Azoarcus sp. CIB: one gene and its partner. The protein of the gene in region 2 binds, or shares a complex with, the protein of the main gene of each other region. Links are inferred from orthologs where the notes say so. Each region holds a gene or a part of one and is shown on either strand. Other genes may lie near its edges.

Region 1 (9,823 bases), 2.5 Mb from region 2 along the record:
CACGCTGCCGCTGCACGTGGAGATTCTTTACAACGAATACCAGTTCGCCGCCGCCTTCGCGGTGGCCTCGCTGCTGGCCCTGCTCGCCCTCGTGACCCTGGCGGCCAAGACCTGGGTAGAGCACCGCGCCAGCGGCGGGAATCAATCACGAGAAGCCCATCAGGACGCTGCATCATGAGCATTCAGGTCAGGAACATCTGCAAGACCTTCGGCAACTTCCTCGCGCTGGACGACGTCTCGCTCGACTTTCCCACCGGCGAGCTCGTCGCCTTGCTCGGGCCGTCGGGCTGCGGCAAGACGACGCTCCTCCGCGTCATCGCCGGCCTGGAACAGGCGGACGCCGGACAGGTGCTGCTGGACGGGGCCGACGCCTCGCGCACGCATGTGCGCGAACGCCAGGTCGGATTCGTGTTCCAGCACTACGCGCTGTTCCGCCACATGAACGTGTTCGACAACGTCGCCTTCGGCATGCGCATGAAGCCGCGCGACCAGCGCCCGTCGGAGAAGGCGATCCGCGCGAAAGTCGAGGAGCTGCTCGCCCTCGTGCAGCTCGAATGGCTCGCCGACCGCTTCCCCTCGCAACTTTCGGGGGGACAGCGCCAGCGCATCGCGCTCGCCCGCGCGCTTGCGGTGGAGCCGCGTGTGCTGCTGCTCGACGAACCCTTCGGGGCACTCGACGCGAAGGTGCGCAAGGAACTTCGCCGCTGGCTGAGGAAGCTGCACGACGAGCTGCACATCACGTCGATCTTCGTCACGCACGACCAGGAGGAAGCGCTGGAAGTGGCCGACCGCGTCGTGCTCATGGACCGCGGCCACGTCGAACAGATCGGCACGCCGGAGGAGGTCTACCGCCAGCCCGCCACACCCTTCGTTTACGGCTTCCTCGGGTCGGTGAACTTCTTCCACGGCCGCGTCGACGGTGGCAATCTGCGTGTCGGCGAGGACGTGCTTCCGCATGCGCAGCAGGATTTCGACACCGGCTCGGAAGTCATCGCATTCGCACGCCCGCACGAACTGGACCTCGTTCCGGACGCGCATGCCGACACCGGCGTCGCGGCGCGCATCACGCGCATCCAGGCCTTCGGCGTCAGCGTGCGCGTCGAGCTCGACGGACTGAACGGCGCCACCGGCCAGCATTTTGAAGTCGAACTGACGCAGCAGCGCGTCACCGAACTCGCCCTCTCCGAGGGACAGACCGTGCGTCTGCTACCCTCGCGCCTGAAAGTCTTCCAGCGCAACGACGCCATCGGAGCAAGCGCATGAATTTCCAGCAGCTACGCATCATCCGCGAGACGGTGCGCCGCAACTTCAATCTCACCGAGGTCGCCAACGCCTTATTCACGTCGCAGTCGGGCGTCTCCAAGCACATCAAGGATCTCGAGGACGAACTCGGCGTCGAGCTCTTCGTGCGCAAGGGCAAGCGCCTGCTCGGCCTCACCGACCCGGGCCGCGAGCTCGTCGTGATGGTCGAGCGCATGCTGCTCGACGCCGGCAACATCAAGCGCCTGGCCGAGCAGTACAGCAACCGCGACGAAGGCCGCCTGACCGTCGTGACCACGCACACACAGGCGCGCTACGCGCTGCCCCAGGTCGTGACCGAGTTCAAGAAGGCTTACCCCAAGGTGCTTCTCAAGCTCCATCAGGGCAGCCCCGAGGAGATCGTGTCGATGCTGCTGGACGGGCAGGCCGATATCGGCATCGCGACCGAGGCGATCGCGGATGTAGCCGAACTGGCGTCCTTCCCCTATTACTCTTGGCATCACTCGGTGATCGTGCCCGCCGGTCATCCGCTCGACAGCGCAACACCGCTTACGCTGGAGGCGATCGCGGAATACCCGCTGATCACTTACCACGAAGGCTTCACCGGTCGCTCCATCATCGACCGCGCGTTTGCCACCGCGGGTCTGTTGCCGGATTTCGCGATGTCCGCAATGGATGCAGATGTCATCAAAACCTACGTCGAGCTGGGGCTGGGCGTCGGCATCGTCGCGTCGATGGCCTTCCAGGCGGGCCGCGAGGGCGAACTCCGCCAGCTCGACAGCAGCCACCTGTTTCCCGCCAACACAACGCGCATCGCGGTACGGCGCGGGCACTACCTGCGCGGCTTCGCCTACCGCTTCATCGAGATGTGTTCGCCGACGCTCACCGAAGCGACGGTACGCAACAGCGTCACCCCGGCGGGCAACGGCCACGCCGAAGAATGAGGCAGCGCGCCGCGCGCCGGCGCCTGCTATTCTCCGATTTCCGGACCAAGGAGCCTTCATATGTCGAACTGGTATACCGATAACGCCGAATCCATCGGCAAGACGCCGCTGATCAAACTGAACCGCATCATCGACGGCGCCCCCGCGACGGTGCTGGGCAAGATCGAAGGTCGCAACCCTGCCTATTCCGTGAAGTGCCGCATCGGCGCGGCGATGATCTGGGACGCCGAGAAGCGCGGCCTGCTCGGCCCGGGCAAGGAAATCGTCGAGCCCACCAGCGGCAACACCGGCATCGCGCTCGCCTTCGTCGCCGCCGCGCGCGGCATTCCCATCACGCTGACGATGCCCGACACGATGAGCGTCGAACGGCGCAAGCTTCTGGTTGCCTACGGCGCCAAGCTGGTTCTTACCGAAGGCGCCAAGGGCATGAACGGCGCGATCGCGAAGGCCGAGGAGATCGCTGCGTCCGACCCGAACAAGTACGTGCTGCTGCAACAGTTCACGAACCCCGCGAACCCGGCGATCCACGAAGCGACGACCGGCCCCGAGATCTGGAACGACACCGACGGCAAGATCGACATCCTCGTATCGGGCGTCGGCACCGGCGGCACCATCACCGGCGTGTCGCGCTACATCAAGCAGACCCAGGGCAAGGCGATCCTGTCGGTCGCCGTCGAGCCGAGCGCAAGCCCGGTGCTCACGCAGACGCGCGCGGGCGAGCCGCTGAAGCCTTCGCCGCACAAGATCCAGGGCATCGGCGCCGGCTTCGTGCCGAAAGTGCTGGACCTGTCGCTGATCGACGCGGTCGAGACCGTCAGCAACGAGGACGCCATCCTCTACGCCCGTCGCCTCGCGCGCGAGGAAGGCATCCTGTCGGGCATCTCCTGCGGCGCGGCTGTGGCCGTCGCTGCACGCCTCGCACAGCGGCCCGAGAACGCAGGCAAGACCATCGTCGTGATCCTGCCGGATTCCGGCGAGCGCTACCTCAGCTCCATCCTGTTCGAAGGCCTGTTCGACGCGACCGGCGCGGCGCTTTGAGCGACGCAGTTTCGACGACCGACGCGGGGGCACAGGCCCCCGCGGCACAGGCTGCGGAAACCCTGCCCATCCTGTACCGCGACGATTTCCTCGTCGCCGTGCACAAGCCCTCCGGGCTGCTCGTCCATCGCTCCGTCCTCGACGTGCATGAAGAGCGCTTCGCGGTGCAGATCCTGCGCGACCAGATCGGCCGCCACGTGCACCCCGTGCATCGACTCGACAAGGGCACCTCGGGCGTACTGCTGTTCGCACTCGACCGCGAAACGGCAGCCCTGGTGTCGTCGGCCTTCGAACGACAGGCGGTGCGCAAGACCTACCTCGCCGTCGTGCGCGGCCATTCCCCCCCGGAAGGCGTCATCGACCACCCGCTGACGCGCCGTTTCGACGACGCCGAGCGCCGCCCCGAGACCGCGGCGGACGCCCCCGCACAGGACGCCGTAACGCGCTATCGCCGCCTCGCCACCACCGAACTGCCCTACCAGGTCGATCGCTACCCGACCAGCCGCTACGCACTCGTCGAACTCAGCCCCGCCACCGGCCGGCGCCACCAGATCCGCCGCCACCTGAAGCACATCTCCCACCCCATCATCGGCGATGCAACCTTCGGCAAGGGACGGCACAACCGCCTGTTCGCGCAGCTCTTCGGCGTCTCGCGCCTGCTGCTCGCGTGCACCCGCATGCAGCTCGCCCATCCGCGCAGCGGGGACGCGCTCGATCTGAGTGCGCCCCTCGCAGAAGACTTCGCCCGCGTACTCGACGCACTGGGCTGGACCGATCCGGCGAGGGCTGCGTAGCAGACGCAGGAAACGCCCGGCAACACCCCCGTGTGCGCGGAGTCTTCTTGCCGTCACCGATTCGTTGCACAATGAATCTCCACGACTACCAACACGACACCGGCTCCAGCTCATGAATCCCCTGCTCCAGGTCCGCGCCCAGGGTCAGCAAGTCTGGCTCGACAACCTCTCCCGCACCCTGCTCAACGAAGGCCAGCTCGCGAAGATGATCGCCGAGGACGGCGTCGACGGCATCACGACGAACCCGGCGATCTTCCACAAGGCCATCGCGGGGGGGCGCTATTACGAGGACGACCTCGCGGCGCTGAAGAAGCAGCCCCTTGATGCCGAAGCGCGCTACGAAGGACTCGTGATCCCCGACGTGCAGCGCGCCTGCGACCTGCTGCGCCCCACCTGGGAGCGCAGCGGCGGCAACGCCGGCTACGTGAGCCTCGAGGTGTCGCCCGCCCTCGCCCACGATGCCGCCGGCACGGTCGCCGCCGGCGTCCGCCTGAAGCAGGCCGTCGCACGCGACAACCTGCTGATCAAGGTGCCGGCGACCGTCGCCGGGCTCGACGCGATCGAACTGCTGATCGGCCGCGGCGTGAGCGTCAACGTAACGCTACTGTTCTCCCTCGCCCACGTCGATGCCGTTGCCGATGCCTATGTCCGGGGACTGCAGCGGCTGCGTCAGGCCGGCGGCGACGTGCGCAAGGTGATGTCGGTCGCGAGCCTGTTCCTGTCCCGCGTCGACACCCTCATCGACAAGCAACTCGACGAGCTCGGCGGCGAGGCATTGGCCCTGCGCGGCAAGGCTGCCGTGGCGATGGCGAAGCTTGCCTACCAGCGCTATCGCGAGCGCTTCCACGGCATGGCGTTCGCGGAACTGCGCGGACTGGGCGCACGCCCGCAGTACATGCTGTGGGCGAGCACCGGCACCAAGAACCCGGCCTACAACGACCTGCTCTACGTCGAGCCGCTGATCGGACCGGAAACCGTGAATACCCTGCCCGACGCCACGCTCGCTGCGCTGCGCGACCACGGCAAGGTCGCAGCGACGCTCGCCGACGACGTCGGCGCCGCACGCTCGGCCTTCGACGCGCTGAACGACCTGGGCCTGGACATGACGGCGGCCGGGGAGCGTCTGCAACGCGAGGGCCTCGCGCAGTTCGAGGACGCGTTCGCGCAGCTGCTGCAACTCACCGCCTGACGCACGCGCGACGGACAGCACAACACAAGACAAAGCCCGGCGGAGGTCATCCCTCCCGCCGGGCTTTTCGTTTCCTGCGCCGGCCAGTGTTCAGGCGGTCGCGACCTGCTTCGCCATCATCGTCATGCGGCTCAACCAGCGCTGGTCGCCGGCGCTGCCGAGTAGTTCCTTCATGTCGAGGATCAACACGATCTGGCCGTTCGACAGCGTCGTCACCCCGGCGACGCCCTTCGGGCGGAAGTCGTCGAGCGACTTGATCACCGCATCCTCGCGGCCCGCGAAGCTGTCGATACCGAGAATGAAGGACATCTCCGCCGTCTGCATGAGCACGCCGTAGTAGGGCGCACGCTCCAGCGGCCAGCCCAGCAGCCCCGCCAGCGGCATGATCGGCAGGACCTCGCCGCGCACCACCATCGTCGCGCGCCCGCCGACCTCCTGCACCTCCTTCGCCTCGATCGGCAGGATCTCGCGCACCATCGACAGCGGCACGGCGAAGGGCTGATCGCCCAGGCGCACGAGCAACACCGGCAGGATCGCCAGCGTCAGCGGCAGGCTGATCACGAAGGTCGTACCCTTGCCGAGTTGCGACTGGATCTCGATGTTGCCGTTGAGCTTCTGTATGTTGGTGCGCACCACGTCCATGCCGACACCGCGGCCCGACACGTCCGACACCTGCGCCGCCATCGAGAAGCCCGGCAGGAAGACCAGGTTGAAGCTCTGACGCTCGTCCATCGAGTTGGACTCTTCGTCGGTGATGAGCCCCTTCTCGACCGCCTTGGCGCGCAGACGCTCGGCGTTCATGCCGCGCCCGTCGTCGGCGACCAGGATCACGATGTGGTCGCCTTCCTGGCGCGCCTCCAGGCGCACGATGGATTTTTCCGGCTTGCCGGCCGCGATCCGCCCGGCCGCATCCTCGACGCCATGGTCGACTGCGTTGCGGATCAGATGGATGATCGGGTCGGCGAGATCCTCGATCATGGTCTTGTCGATCTCGGTTTCCTCGCCGGCCAGCACCAGCTCCACGTCCTTGCCCATGTTGCGGGCGAGGTCGCGCGCGATGCGCGGATACTTCTGGAACAGGCGCCCGATCGGCTGCATGCGCGTCTTCATGACGGCGTTCTGCAGATCGGACACGAGCAGGTCGAGCTGGCTGACCGCAATATCCAGCGAATGCAGCGTCTCAGTGTCGTTGCGGCCGGAGAGGATGTCGCTGCGCAGCGCGTTCAGGCGGTTCTTCGTCAGGCCGATCTCGCCAGAGAGGTTGAGTACCTGGTCGAGGCGCGTGGTATCGACACGGATCGAGTTGTCGCGCTGCTTCTCGCCCTCGCGGCGGCCCGTGCTGACCTGCGAACCGGGTTTGTCGCTCGCCCGGCGACCCACCGCTGCCTTGATGACTTCCTCGGGCGGGAGCGTCGGGGCGGCCGGAACGACCGCCGCCACCGGCCCGGCTTCACGCACCGGCTGCACCACGCGCGCCACGCCGGTGACGACACCGTGCAGCAGCTCCCAGTCGGGGGCGCCGCCAGCCGCAGCCTGGCTAGCCGCCGCCGCTGCGGGGATCTCCGCGCTGCCGGCGACCAGCTCGCCCGCGATCGCCTGCCTGAGGCGCGCGATCAGGTCCGGATCGGCCGCAGTCGGCTGCATGCCCTGCTCGAGGCTCGCGAACATTTCGCGCACCGTCGCCGTCGCCGCCATGATCGCGTCCATGATCTCCGGCGTCACGACGAGTTCGCCATTGCGCAGGTTGTCGAACAGGTTTTCCGTCAGGTGGCACAGCGTGACCAGTTCGGTCGCGTTGAGAAAACCGGCCCCCCCCTTGATCGTGTGGAAACCGCGGAAGATCTCGTTGAGCAGGGCGCGGTCGTCGGGCGAGCGCTCCAGATCCACGAGCTTGTTGTCGACCCCGGAGAGCAGGTCTCCCGCCTCGATCAGGAAATCCTGAAGAAGGTCTTCCATTCCGGCGAAGTCACTCATCACGTTCTCGCTTACTTGTTGCGGGCCGGTGGCCCCGTTCATTCGCCGGCCCAGTCATCCGGGGTACCCGGCCCGGCGGAACCGGGCATCGACCGTTCAGAAGCCCAGGCTATCCAGCAGGTCGTCCACCTGCTCCTGTGTCGTCACCACGTCGTCGCGACCCTCGGTGCTGACGACCGGGCCGTTCATCAGCCCACTGTGCTTGTCGCCCCGCTTTTCCGCCGGCGTCACCTCGAGCAGCACCTGCAGGAGTTCCGTCTCCAGCTTCTGCGCGAGGTCGACGACCTTCTTGATCACCTGGCCGGTCAGATCCTGGAAATCCTGCGCCATCATGATTTCCATCAGCTGCGCGTTGGTCGCACGGCTTCCCTCGACCACATCGCCGAGGAAGCTGCGCGTTTCCCCGGACAGCGCCTTGAACTCCTCGACCGACAACTGGTTCGCGAACAGCTTGTCCCAGCGGGCCTGCAGCTCGGCAGCACCCGACTGGATACGGCCCTGGATCGGCTGGGCGATGTCGGTCGCATTGAGCACGCGGCTCGCCGCCTGCTCGGTCATCTGCGCGATGTAGGTCAGGCGCTGGCGCGCATCGGGAATCGCCTGCACCGCATCCTCCAAACCGTCGTCGGTGCCCAGCTCGCGCAAGGTGTTGTGCACTTGTCGTGTCATCTGTCCGATTCGCGTGAACACCGCATCGCAGCTATGCTCGGATTGCGCGGCGGTGGCAACGGATGCGCCCGGCGCGGCAGTCTCTTCGGCCACGGAGCCGGCCTCGAAGCCTGCGGCAACGGAATCGAACAGCGCCTGCAGTTCGGCGTCGTCGCCACCGGAATCTCCCGCTGCAGCGGGGGCAGGCGCAGCCCGCGCTGCCACCGGCGCCGGCTGCGCCTGAGTGCTCGCGATGCTGTCGAACAGGGCTTGGAGTTCGTCCGAATCCCCAACCTCGTCCTGTTTCAACTTCTTCGCCATTATCGGCCTCCCTGATCGTCTCTTATCCCGCCCGTCAGGCGGTGGCCTTCTTGCCCATTTTTTCGAAGATCTTTTCCAGCTTTTCGGACATCGTCGCCGCGGTGAAGGGCTTGACGATGTAGCCGCTGGCGCCGGCTTGTGCCGCAGCGATGATGTTTTCCTTCTTCGCCTCGGCGGTGACCATCAGCACCGGAAGGTGCCGCAGATGCGGGGTCTGGCGGATCGTCTGCAGCAGCGTCAGCCCGTCCATGTTGGGCATGTTCCAGTCCGTCACGACGAAGTCGAACGGGGCGCTGTTGAGCTTCTGCAGGGCGACGGCGCCATCCTCGGCCTCGTCGACGTTGGTGAAGCCCAGTTCCTTGAGCAGATTGCGCACGATGCGGCGCATGGTCGAGAAATCGTCGACGACGAGGAATTTCATCTTGGGGTCGGACATTCTTGTATCTCCGTAATCTTGCGCACGACCCGGGTCAGCCTTGATGACCCCGGGTCAGCAGCGGACGCAGGGTGTCTGCGAGCGCATCGGCGTCGAATTTTGCCACGTAGGCATCCACACCGACCCGCTTTCCCATCGCCCGGTTCGCTTCCGACGACAGCGAGGAATGCATCACGACCGGGATGCCGTCGAAGCGGCTGTCGGCCTTGATGTTGCGCGTCAACACATACCCGTCCATTTCGGGCATTTCGGCATCCACGAGGATCAGGTCGAGCTCGTCGCTCACCCGGTGGCCGATCTGCTGCGCGTGGCTGGCCATGCCCTGCAGGCGCGTCCAGGCTTCCAGCCCGTTAACCGCGTGCTTGTGCTTGACCCCCAGCTTGTCCAGCACTTCCGAAATCTTCCGCCGCGCGACGCCCGAGTCGTCGACGTAGAAAACCTCGTAGTCCTCACCGTCGGGGATCGGCGAGATGTTGCCGACCACCGCATCGCCGAAGGTCGTCGCCAGCACGGTCTCGACATCGACGATCGACACCAGCTTGCCGTCGGGCAGCTCGGTGATCGCGGTGATGTAGTTATGCACGTTGCTCGAAATGTTGTCCGGCGCACGCACCTTGTCCCAATCGACGCGGATGATGCGATCGACCCCGGACACCAGGAAGCCGAGCGTGCGCTTGCTGTATTCGGTGACCATCATCGACGCGCCGAGCGGATCGCCGGGCCGCGCAAGGCCGAGGATCTTCGCCAGCGACAGCACCGGGATGACGTTGCCGCGCAGCGAGATCAGGCCCTCGACACCCGCCGGCATGTTGGGCGCGCGCGTGATGAACGGCGCAGCCGACACCTCGCGGACCTTGAACACGTTGATGCCGAAGGTTTCCGTGGTCCCGAGCGAGAACAGCAGGATCTCCATGCGGTTCGAGCCGGCGAGGCTGGTACGGCCATCGACGACGTTGAGCACGCCGTTTTCTTCGGACTGGTAGCTGGACATGACAGGAATTCCTCAGGACGCGCGGGTTTGCTGCTCATCCCGATTGAGCAGGCGGCGCAGCGTCTCGGCGAGACGCTGAGGTTCGAACTTGGGAACATATTCATCGACGCCGACCGACTTGCCGAGCTGCTGGTTCGACATGCCGGACAGCGACGAGTGCATGATCACCGGGATGCCCGCAAAGCGCGGATCGGACTTGATCGACTTGGTGAGGATGTAGCCGTCCAT
Region 2 (9,696 bases):
GGGGCGCACTCGGCGATGTGTGCTGCAGTGCGTCCGCGGGCAGCGTGTGCAGCGTGCGGACGTTGGTCGGCGTGACGCCCAGCACCAGCACCTGTCCGCCGACTTCGACGAGCACCACGCGCTCGCGCGGGCCGACCGGCACGGCGCCGAGCACGCGCAATCCGGCGGCGGCCCCGTGCGGCGCCGAAAGCTTCTTGATCAGCCACAGGCAGCCCAGCAGCAGGCCGAGGACCACCGCGAGGCCCAGCAGCATCTGGCCGAGGCCGTCGGTGATGGCGGGGGCTGCCGGGAGTGTCGCGTCCGCAGCGAAGAGCGGCGTGGCCGCGCCGGCCAGGACGAGCGGCGCGAAGCGGACGAGGTCGGGGACGGGCTCGGGAAGTTTCGGAAATTGCGTCACGGCGGATCTGCGCATCTTGGGATGGGAGAAGCATACCCGTGCGCAAGCCTTGCCGAGGGGGCAATAAGACGGGCAAAAACGGGACAATTCGGTGCTTTGCCGCGAGCCGCGCGCTCGATGCGCGGGCGCGCAGGCCGCCGTTGCGGCGTTCAGCCGCGGATCTTCCGCATGCGCTCGGCGGGCGTGATGATGTCGGTCAGGCGGATGCCGAACTTGTCATTGACGACCACCACTTCGCCTTGGGCGATCAGTGTGCCGTTCACGAGCACGTCCATCGGTTCGCCCGCCAGTCCGTCGAGCTCGACCACCGAGCCGTGCGCGAGCTGCAGCAGGTTGCGGATCGAGATCTTGGTGCGGCCCAGTTCGACGGTCAGCTGGACGGGGATGTCCAGGATCATGTCGAAGTCGTTGAGCCCGCCCGTGCGGGGCGAGGACGCGCCGAAGTCCGGGAAGAGGTGGCTGGCAGGTTTCGCCTGGTAGGGCGACTCCGCTGCGGCGGCAAGGTCCGCGGCAACGCGACGCGCCTCCGCGTCCGGGCTGCTTTCGGCCGTGGCCTGTTCCATCATTGCCGCTGCCCAGTCGTCTTCGGTGACCTGGTTTTCGAGATCGTTGTCAGCCATTTCGGCCTCCGAGTGTTGTGGCGTCGTCGTCGTTGGCGAGGAAGCGTTCGACCTTGATCGCGTAGTTCGTGCCCTGCCTGCCGTAGCTCACTTCCAGAACCGGACTGCCGTCGACTTCGGCCTCGAGCATCTTGGGCACGTCGATCGGGATCACGTCGCCGACGCGCATATTGACGATGTCGCGCAGGGTGACGTCGGCGCTGCCCAGATTGCACACCAGTTGGACATCGGCGTTCTGCAGTTGGCGCGAGAGCAGGCTGATCCAGCGGTTGTCCTGGCTCAGGTGGTCGCTCTGCATCGTCGAATAGAGCAGGTCGCGGATCGGCTCGACCATCGAGTACGGGAAGCAGATGTGCATGTCCGCCTGCGAGCCGCCGAATTCGAGCGAGAAGCTTGCCGAGATGACGATTTCCGACGGCGTGGCGATGTTCGCGAATTGCGAGTTCATCTCCGAGCGGACGTACTCCATCTCGATCTTGAACACTGGTGCCCACGCCCGCGTGTATTCGGCGAATACGACGTTGAGCATGCCCTGGATGATGCGCTGCTCGGTGGGGGTAAAGTCGCGCCCTTCGACCCGCGAGTGGAAGCGGCCGTCGCCGCCGAACATGTTGTCGACGACGATGAACACGAGGTTCGGGTCGAAGACGATAAGCCCGGTGCCGCGCAGGGGTTTGGCCAGGATGAGGTTCAGGTTCGTCGGCACCACCAGGTTGCGGACGAATTCGCCGTACTTCTGCACCTTCACCGGTCCGACCGACACTTCGGCATTCCGGTGCATGTAGTTGAACAGCCCGATCCGCAGGTACCGGGCAAAGCGCTCGTTGATGAGCTCCATCGTGGGCATGCGCCCACGGACGATGCGCTCCTGGGTGGCCAGGTTGTACGGGCGTATGCCCGCCTGGTCCCCGAGTTCCTCTTCCTGTTCCTCGGGCTCCCCGGCGACGCCCTTCAGCAGTGCGTCGACCTCATCCTGGGAGAGAAAATCGGAAGACATGACGTCCTCTTACTGGATGATGAACGAGTTGAACAGCACCGCCTGGATCGGTCCGGCGGCGGGTGCGCTCTTCCCGTCGCCCGCCTTTGCGGGCGGCGCGCCGAGCACTCTGTTGGTGCGGTGGACGATCTCTTCCGCCAGCGCCTCACGTCCTTCCATCGTAGACAATTCGGAAGGCAGTTTGCTCGACAGCAGCAGATTGATCTGGTGGCGGATCTCGGGCATGAAGGCCTTGAGGTTCTCTCCCGTTTTCGCATCGGCGACCCGAAGGGCCATGACGACCTGAAGGTAGCGCTCGCCTTCCGCCGGCGCGAGGTTCACGACGAAGGGATCCATCGGCACGAAGGTCGGCGGTTTGTTCAGATCGACAGCGACGACTGCCGGCGCCTCGTCGTCGTCGCCGGTGGCCGACTGGCTCTTCTTCATCAGCAGCAGGCCCACCACCACGGCCGCGAGCAGAGCCACCACGACGGCGGCGGCGATCAGCAGGATCAGGAGCTTCTTGCTCCGTTTCGGCGCCGGTGCGGGGGGTTCAGCTGCTGCGGGAGGGGGGGTAGGGGCCTTGGCCATGTAGTTCTCCTGTTTCCACAATTGAATTATCCGCGATAAATCGCGTTACCCAATTGCGGAAAAGTGGGGAAGACAGGCCCCAATTCAATCCTCAGGCAAAGATATCGACCATGCCCAGGCCGGTGCGCGACCAGGACGCGGGGGCGAGGGGAACGGTCCGGCCGTCGCCGGCCTGATCTGCTGCGGTCGCGCCGCGTTGCCCGCGGCCGGATCCGGTCCCCGAATCCTGTGGTGCGCGCTGGTCGCCCTGTGTGCTGACGTTCGCCTGGCCGAGGTTGATGCCGGCCTGCTGCAGGACTTCGCGCAGTCGCGGCAGCACCTGCTCGAGCGCGTCGCGAGCGGCCGCCGACGCGGCGACGAAATGCGCGGTCGTCTGGTCGCCGTTGATCTGGATCGAGACCTCGAGCTTGCCAAGATGGGCTGGCGTGAGCACAAGCTCTGCCCTGGATTCGTTGCGCCCCACCATCCACATCATGCGGTTGCCGACGTCTTCCGCCCAGGCGCGCTGGCCGGCCGGGGTGTGCACCTGCAACTGCGGCGGCGTCTGCTCCGTGCGCGCGGTGCCGGGAGCAAATGCCGAGGCGTGCAGACCGGCTGCCTGCGCGTCGGGTTCGAGCGCCTGCAGGCCGGGCGCAGTCGGTGCGGACTGCTGCGCAGCCATCTGCAGGCGCGCGCCGAAGGCCGCGGGGGTGCTTCCGGCCGCAATGTCGGCCTTCACTTTGGCGACCGCGTCCGCAACGCCCCCGGCGTCCGGCCCGGCTTTCTCCGACGACTCGGTCTGGGCGGTGGCTTCCGCGATCAACTGGCCGAGCGTGAAGGCGCCGGACTTGCGCTTCGGCGTATCGAGAAGCACATCGGATGTCAGCAGGGCGTCGCCTTCCGCGGCGGATTCTGCGGCCGGCAAAGCGGCAACGCCGGGCATCAGGGCGGCAAGGCTTGCCGCCTGGGCGGCGGGATCCGCCGGTGCGCCGCTGTCCTGGGCCGTATTGCCGTCCTGTGTCCCGCCCTCCGCGCTGGCCGAGTCCTGCGTGGCATTTTGACCGGCCGTTTCGGCGCTGGTCGCGTCGGCGCTGCTGCTTTCGTCCTTCCGGTCCGGCGCGTTCGCTTCCCCGCTGCGCTGCGTTTCGCTCCGTGCTTCGCTACGCGGGCGTTCCGTCGTCTGCGTCGCACGTTCCTGCGGTCTTTCCCTTTCCGGGCGGGCGAGGGAGCGTTCGGCCGCGTTCATGCGGCGGTCTAGGGTGCGGGAAAAACTGTCGTCGTTCAGTTCGTTTCCGCCGGCCCGGCTTTCCTCCGTGGCGCGCTGGAGAGGCTGCGCGGCGGCCGACGGGGCATTCAGGCGCAGCATGCTGGTCAAGACCTGATTCGACATGGTGGATTCCCTTTCACGGCTGTATCTGCCATGGATACAGCAAGGCGCATGCCAGACTATTGAACGGAGGACGGCGACTCAGGATTCGCCGCCGTCTTCGCGGTTGGCGAAGCGCTTGGCCGAGTGCTCGTCGGACTGTCGCTGTTCGAGGCGGGCTTCCTTGCGCGCCTCGCCGAGGTCGTGGCGTTTCTGCAGCGTATCGAAGGCCTTGACCTTGTTGCGCTGGGTCATCCACGCGTGCTGGCCGGCGACGGTCATCTGGCGGGAGCGGTCGACGCTGGACTTCTGCACCGCAATGGCTTCGTCGATGCGGCCGATGAAGGCGCTGAAGTTGCGCCATTCGTCGGGGCTGATGCCGTTGCGTGCAGCTTCATGAAAACGCGATTCGTACTCGTCGCGATAGTTCTGCAGCAATTCCAGCTTGCGCGTGCCCTCCTGCTCGCTGGCGATGAGCTCGCCCAGACGGCGCGCCGCGTCGTCCATGCGTGTCTGGCTCAGTTCCAGCAGTGGCTTGAGGGGAAAGGATTTGCTCATGGTGCGAATCGCTCGGCGTCGCAGGACGCCCGGATGTAATGTGAATCTTTATACATTCTAATCGAGCGGCGTCACTTCGGCCCGTGACAGCGCTCACCCCGGGGCGAATAGCGCACCGAGGCCCGCAACCGCGTTGGGGTAGCTTTCCTGTTCGTCGATCCGCTGCTGCAGGAACGCCTCCAGCTTCGGATAGATGGCGACTGCGCGGTCGAGGAGGGGGTCGGAACCGGGTTGGTAGGCGCCGACGGCGATCAGGTCGCGCGAACGCTGGTAGCGCGAGAACAGCTGCTTGAAGTGCCGGACGAGTTCGAAATGCTCGGCGCTGACGAGGCCATGCATCGCGCGCGAGATCGATTGCTCGATATCGATCGCGGGGTAGTGCCCCTGGTCGGCGAGCGCGCGCGACAGCACGAAGTGTCCGTCGAGAATCGCGCGCGCCGAGTCGGCGATCGGGTCCTGCTGGTCGTCGCCCTCGGCGAGCACCGTGTAGAAGGCCGTGATCGAGCCGCCGCCTTCGAGCCCGTTGCCGGCACGCTCGACCAGGGCCGGCAGGCGCGCGAACACGCTTGGCGGATAGCCGCGCGTGACCGGCGGCTCGCCGATCGCGAGGGCGATCTCGCGCTGGGCCATCGCATAGCGCGTGAGCGAATCCATGATCAGCAGCACCTGCTTGCCGCGGTCGCGGAAGTACTCGGCGATCGTCGTCGCGTAGGCGGCGCCCTGCAGGCGCATCAGCGGGCTGGTGTCGGCCGGTGCGGCGACCACCACCGAGCGCGCGCGGCCCTCGGGCCCGAGGTTCTGTTCGATGAATTCCTTGACTTCGCGGCCCCGCTCGCCGATCAGGCCGACCACGATCACGTCGGCCGAGGTGTAGCGCGCCATCATGCCGATGAGCACGGATTTGCCGACGCCCGAGCCGGCGAAGAGGCCCAGGCGCTGCCCGCGCCCGACGGTGAGGAGCGCATTGATTGCGCGGATGCCGACGTCCAGCGCAGTGTCGATCGGCGCCCGGGTCAGCGGGTTGAAGGGGCGGCTCTGCAGCGAGCGGCTTTCGGTCGTATCGAGCGGGCCGAGGCCGTCGAGTGGGCGGCCCGCGCCGTCCACGACGCGTCCCAGCATGTGTTCGCCCACCGGCAGGTGCTTGGCGCGGTCGGAGGTACGGCGTCGGGGCACGGGCCGGGCGCCGAGGACGATGCGCGGCGGGGCCGGTTCGACGGGCATGACGGCGGCGCCCGGCGCGAGGCCGAAGACGTCGTCGGTCGGCATCAGGTAGAGCTTGTCGCCGTTGAAGCCGACCACCTCCGCCTCGACGGTGGCGCCGCCGCTCGCGAGGATGCGGCAGTCCGCACCCAACGGGAGCCGAAGCCCTGCGGCTTCCATGACCAGGCCGTTGATGCGCGTCAGGCGCCCGGAGACCTCGAACGGACTCACGTTCGCGAGCTGCCGACGATGGGCCTCGAGATAGCCGGTCCACGCCGCCGCGCGTGTCGTGCTCATTTGTCTTCGCCCCAGCTCGTGCCACGGTGGCCGAGCCCTTCGAGGATCCGGCGCCAGCGGGTCTCCACCGTCGCGTCGATCTCGCTCGCGGACCCCTGCAGCCGGCAGCCGCCCAGCGTCACGGATTCGTCTTCGATGACCTGGTGGTGAAGGTGAGTAGGCTGCTCCGCCAGGTAGCTGCGGATCAGCGCGACGTCGTCCGGATGCACGTGGATGCGCACCTGCGCCTGGGGCAGCTGGTTCAACGCTGCGCGCACGGTATCGATAAGGGCATCCTCGGGATTCTCGGCCAGCGTACGCCGGACCATCTGGCGTGCGACCTCGATCGCCAGCGCGACGACTTCGTCTGCAACCTCGCGATCGAGCTGCTTCAGCGCCGTGTCGAGTCCGTCGGCCAGGCCGCCCAGGCGGTTCGCCTGCTCGCGTGCGAACTCGGCCCCCTCGGCAAAGCCGGTCTCATAGCCCTCGCGGCGCGCGTCGTCGAACATCGCTTCGATCTCGGCCGCCGTCGGCAGCTGGATTTCCGGTTGCGCTGCGGGTGGGGGTTCCAACGGTGGAGCGGCCTCGACAAGCGGCTCGGGCGGCGCAGGTGGGGCAGGCTCGGCTTCCGGAGGCTGGAGCTGCGGCTCTTCCGGTTCGCCGAAGGCCGGCGGTTCCCAGCGACGGTAGGCGCCGACCGCCTGATGGCGCGAGATGCTCATGACCGGCTCCGGGAAGGTTCGTACTGCCCGGCGGGCTGCTTACACGAAGGCATCTTCGGACCCCTTGCCGCTGAGCACGACCTGGCCTTCCTCGGCGAGGCGACGTACCACCTTGAGGATCTCCTTCTGTTCCGCCTCGACCTCGGACAGGCGCACCGGGCCCTTTGCCTCGAGATCCTCGCGCAGCATGTCGGCAGCGCGCTGGGACATGTTCTTGAAGATCTTTTCGCGCAGCTCCGGCGCGGCGCCCTTGAGCGCGGTGACGAGCGAATCGGACTGCACCTCGCGCAGCAGCGTCTGCACGCCGCGGTCGTCGATGTCCATGATGTTTTCGAACACGAACATCTCGTCGAGGATTTTCTGGGCGAGGTCGGGATCGTACTCGCGCACGTTGTCGAGCACCGCCGTTTCCGCCGCCACGCCTACGAAGTTGAGGATCTCGGCCGCGTGGCGCACGCCGCCCATCGAGGCCTTCTTGACCGTGGAGGCGCCCGCGAGCATGCGCGCGAGCGCCTCGTTGAGTTCCTTGAGGGCCGCGGGCTGCACGCCGTCCAGTGTCGCGATGCGCAGGATCACGTCGTTGCGCAGGCGGTCGGGGAACTGCTTGAGGATTTCGCCCGCCTGGTCGAATTCCAGGTGCACGAGGATGGTCGCGATGATCTGCGGGTGTTCGTTCTTGATCAGGTCCGCAGCGGTCACGGCGTCCATCCACTTCAGGCTCTCGATGCCCGCGGTGTCCGAGCCCTGCAGCACGCGCGCGATGATGTGCCCGGCACGTTCGTCGCCGAGCGCCTTGGTCAGCATCGCGCGGATCTGCTCTTCGTCGGCTTCCACCGGTGCGCCCTTGATGCGATGGGCCTCGAGCTCGTCGAGCACCGCCTCGACCTTCGAACGCTGTTGCGCCGGCAGGCCGGCCATCGCCATGCCGAGCTTCTGCACCTCCTTCGGGCCGAGCAGCTTGAGGACTTCCGCCGCCTCGTCCGATCCGAGCGCGAGCAACAGCATCGCGCTCTTCTCGAGGCCTTCATCCATTGAGCTCATCGCTTGCCTTCCTCATTGACGCCCATCCATTCCTTGATCAGGTTCGCGACGACTCGCGGGTCGGACGTCGCGAGTTCCTTCGCTCGGGCCAGCTTGCCATCGAAGGTGTTCGCGGGCTCCAGATGCGACAGGCTCACCACGGCGCCTTCGTCTTCCTCCTCGGGGGCGGGGGCCGGCGGAGGCGGCGGTGCCACCGTACGCAGCAGCGGACGCACGACGCCGAAATACACGAAGGCGAGGGCGACGAGAATCACGAGATACTTCAGCACCTCCTTGCCGAGGTCCACCATCTCCGGATCCTTCCACACCGGCACCTGCGCCTGCGATTCGGTGCGGCCGGCGGCGAACGGAGCGCTCGATACGTTCAGGCTGTCGCCGCGCGCCGGGTTGAAGCCCATCGCTTCGCGAACCAGGCTGGTGATGCGCGCGATTTCGTCCTCCGACAGCGCTTCCGGGCGCCTCTCGCCATTTGGCAGCGTTTCGTTGCGGTGGTTCACGACGACCGCCACGGACAGGCGCTTCACCTGGCCGAGCGCCTGTTTCGTGTGCTGGATCGTGCGGTCCAGTTCATAGTTGATCGTCGCCGCACGATTGCCCGTGACGGGCGTGGCCGGGCCGCCGGGTGCGCCGCCGGCCGCGACCGACGGCGAGGTGATCGGCGCGGTAGCGGGAACGGGCGGCTGGTTGCTCAGCGCGCCGGGTACCCCTTGCGCGGCCGGCTCGCGCATCCCCTGCTCGTTGATCTGCTGGCTGCGGATCGCCTGATCGGGCGAGGGATTCGGCTTGAAGGTCTCCGCGGTGGCCTCGACCTGGTCGAAATCGACGTCCGCCGTGACCTGGGCCTTGAAATTCTCCTGGCCCACGATCGGCGTGAGGATCGTCTCGATGCGGCGAATATAGCCCGATTCGACCTCGCGCACGTAGCTGAGCTGGGTCGCGTCCAGGCCCGCGTTGCGCAGCGGGTCGGGGCGGTTAGTGAGCAGGGTGCCGTTCTGGTCGATCACGCTGACCTGGTCGTTCGCCAACTGCGGCACGCTCGATGCGACCAGATGAACGATGCCGGCGACCTGGGCGGAATCCATCGTTCGTCCCGGGTACAGGTTCACCATCACCGACGCGGTCGGTTTCTGCTCGTCGCGCAGGAAGCCGGACTGCTTGGGAATCGCCAGATGCACGCGCGCAGAAGAGACCGACGCGATCGCCTGGATGGTGCGCGCCAGTTCGCCTTCGAGCGCGCGCTGGAAGTTGACCTGCTCGTGGAACTGCGACACGCCCAGCTTCTGGTTTTCCATCAGCTCGAAGCCGACCAGCCCGCCCTTGGGCAGGCCCTGTGCGGCAAGACGCAGACGCACATCGTGCACCATGGCTGACGGGATCAGGATCGCATTACCGGCCGGCGAAAACTTGTAAGGAACGTTCTGCTGCTGCAGCGCGGTCACGATCGCGCCGCCGTCGCGCTCCTCGAAGTTCGAGAAGAGCACTGCGTAGTCAGGCGCCCGCGACCACAGCCAGACGCCCACCAGCATTGCGATGGCGATCGCCACGGCAGCGCCGGCGGCGAGCTTCTGGCGCTGGCTCAGCTCATTGAAGCGCTGCAGCGCCTGCTGGGCCGGCGGCAGGGTTCCCCGATCAACGGCGGTGTCGGCGGTGGCCATGGTGGAGTCCTTCAATCACGTCACTTTTACGGATGACGGCATTGTCCGTCCGCGCGAGCAAATCGCGCGAGCGGAAAAGCGGCATTTTTTGCCGCCTATTTGCCGGTTACCATGGACGCATCGGGGCTTAATCTGCCAGCCGTGAAAACAGGTCCTGCACCCCATGTCCGCTGAAACGCCTCCTGCCGCCACGAATGCCGCGTCCGGCGCGGGGCAGCGCCTCGACGCGGCGCAGCTCGCCGAAGCGTTCGAGATGTTCGCGCGCGCGTCCGAAGAGCTGTCGACCGCCTACAACGCGCTGCAGGGGCAGGTCGC

What was found.
Region 1: the proteins of fliM (region 2) and cheY are in contact, whole or in part, in a crystal structure (PDB 1F4V), measured with the Escherichia coli proteins. The link is inferred for Azoarcus sp. CIB from one-to-one orthologs.

Annotation. Positions count from the first base shown.
Region 1 is NZ_CP011072.1:3,522,637-3,532,459, forward strand. The notes cover bases 6,904-9,823. They hold cheY (chemotaxis response regulator CheY), read right to left. Parts: upstream 8,605-9,823; coding sequence 8,203-8,604; downstream 6,904-8,202. Other genes in these bases: AzCIB_RS15720 (chemotaxis protein CheA), read right to left, coding at 6,904-7,199; cheZ (protein phosphatase CheZ), read right to left, coding at 7,296-8,168; AzCIB_RS15735 (chemotaxis protein), read right to left, coding at 8,639-9,595; AzCIB_RS15740 (chemotaxis protein), read right to left, coding at 9,608-9,823. Also shown: sulfate ABC transporter permease subunit CysW, read left to right, coding at 1-178; AzCIB_RS15695 (sulfate/molybdate ABC transporter ATP-binding protein), read left to right, coding at 175-1,263; AzCIB_RS15700 (CysB family HTH-type transcriptional regulator), read left to right, coding at 1,260-2,204; cysK (cysteine synthase A), read left to right, coding at 2,265-3,242; AzCIB_RS15710 (pseudouridine synthase), read left to right, coding at 3,239-4,036; tal (transaldolase), read left to right, coding at 4,149-5,225; more of AzCIB_RS15720, read right to left, coding at 5,316-6,903. UniProt on the Escherichia coli protein: Involved in the transmission of sensory signals from the chemoreceptors to the flagellar motors.
Region 2 is NZ_CP011072.1:1,074,714-1,084,409, forward strand. The notes cover bases 13-2,805. They hold fliM (flagellar motor switch protein FliM), read right to left. Parts: upstream 2,015-2,805; coding sequence 1,010-2,014; downstream 13-1,009. Other genes in these bases: fliO (flagellar biosynthetic protein FliO), read right to left, coding at 13-397; fliN (flagellar motor switch protein FliN), read right to left, coding at 547-1,017; AzCIB_RS04810 (flagellar basal body-associated FliL family protein), read right to left, coding at 2,024-2,584; AzCIB_RS04815 (flagellar hook-length control protein FliK), read right to left, coding at 2,676-2,805. Outside these bases: more of fliO, read right to left, coding at 1-12; more of AzCIB_RS04815, read right to left, coding at 2,806-3,953; flagellar export protein FliJ, read right to left, coding at 4,032-4,487; flagellar protein export ATPase FliI, read right to left, coding at 4,581-5,984; AzCIB_RS04830 (flagellar assembly protein FliH), read right to left, coding at 5,981-6,685; flagellar motor switch protein FliG, read right to left, coding at 6,725-7,726; flagellar basal-body MS-ring/collar protein FliF, read right to left, coding at 7,723-9,381; AzCIB_RS04845 (sensor histidine kinase), read left to right, coding at 9,545-9,696. UniProt on the Escherichia coli protein: FliM is one of three proteins (FliG, FliN, FliM) that forms the rotor-mounted switch complex (C ring), located at the base of the basal body.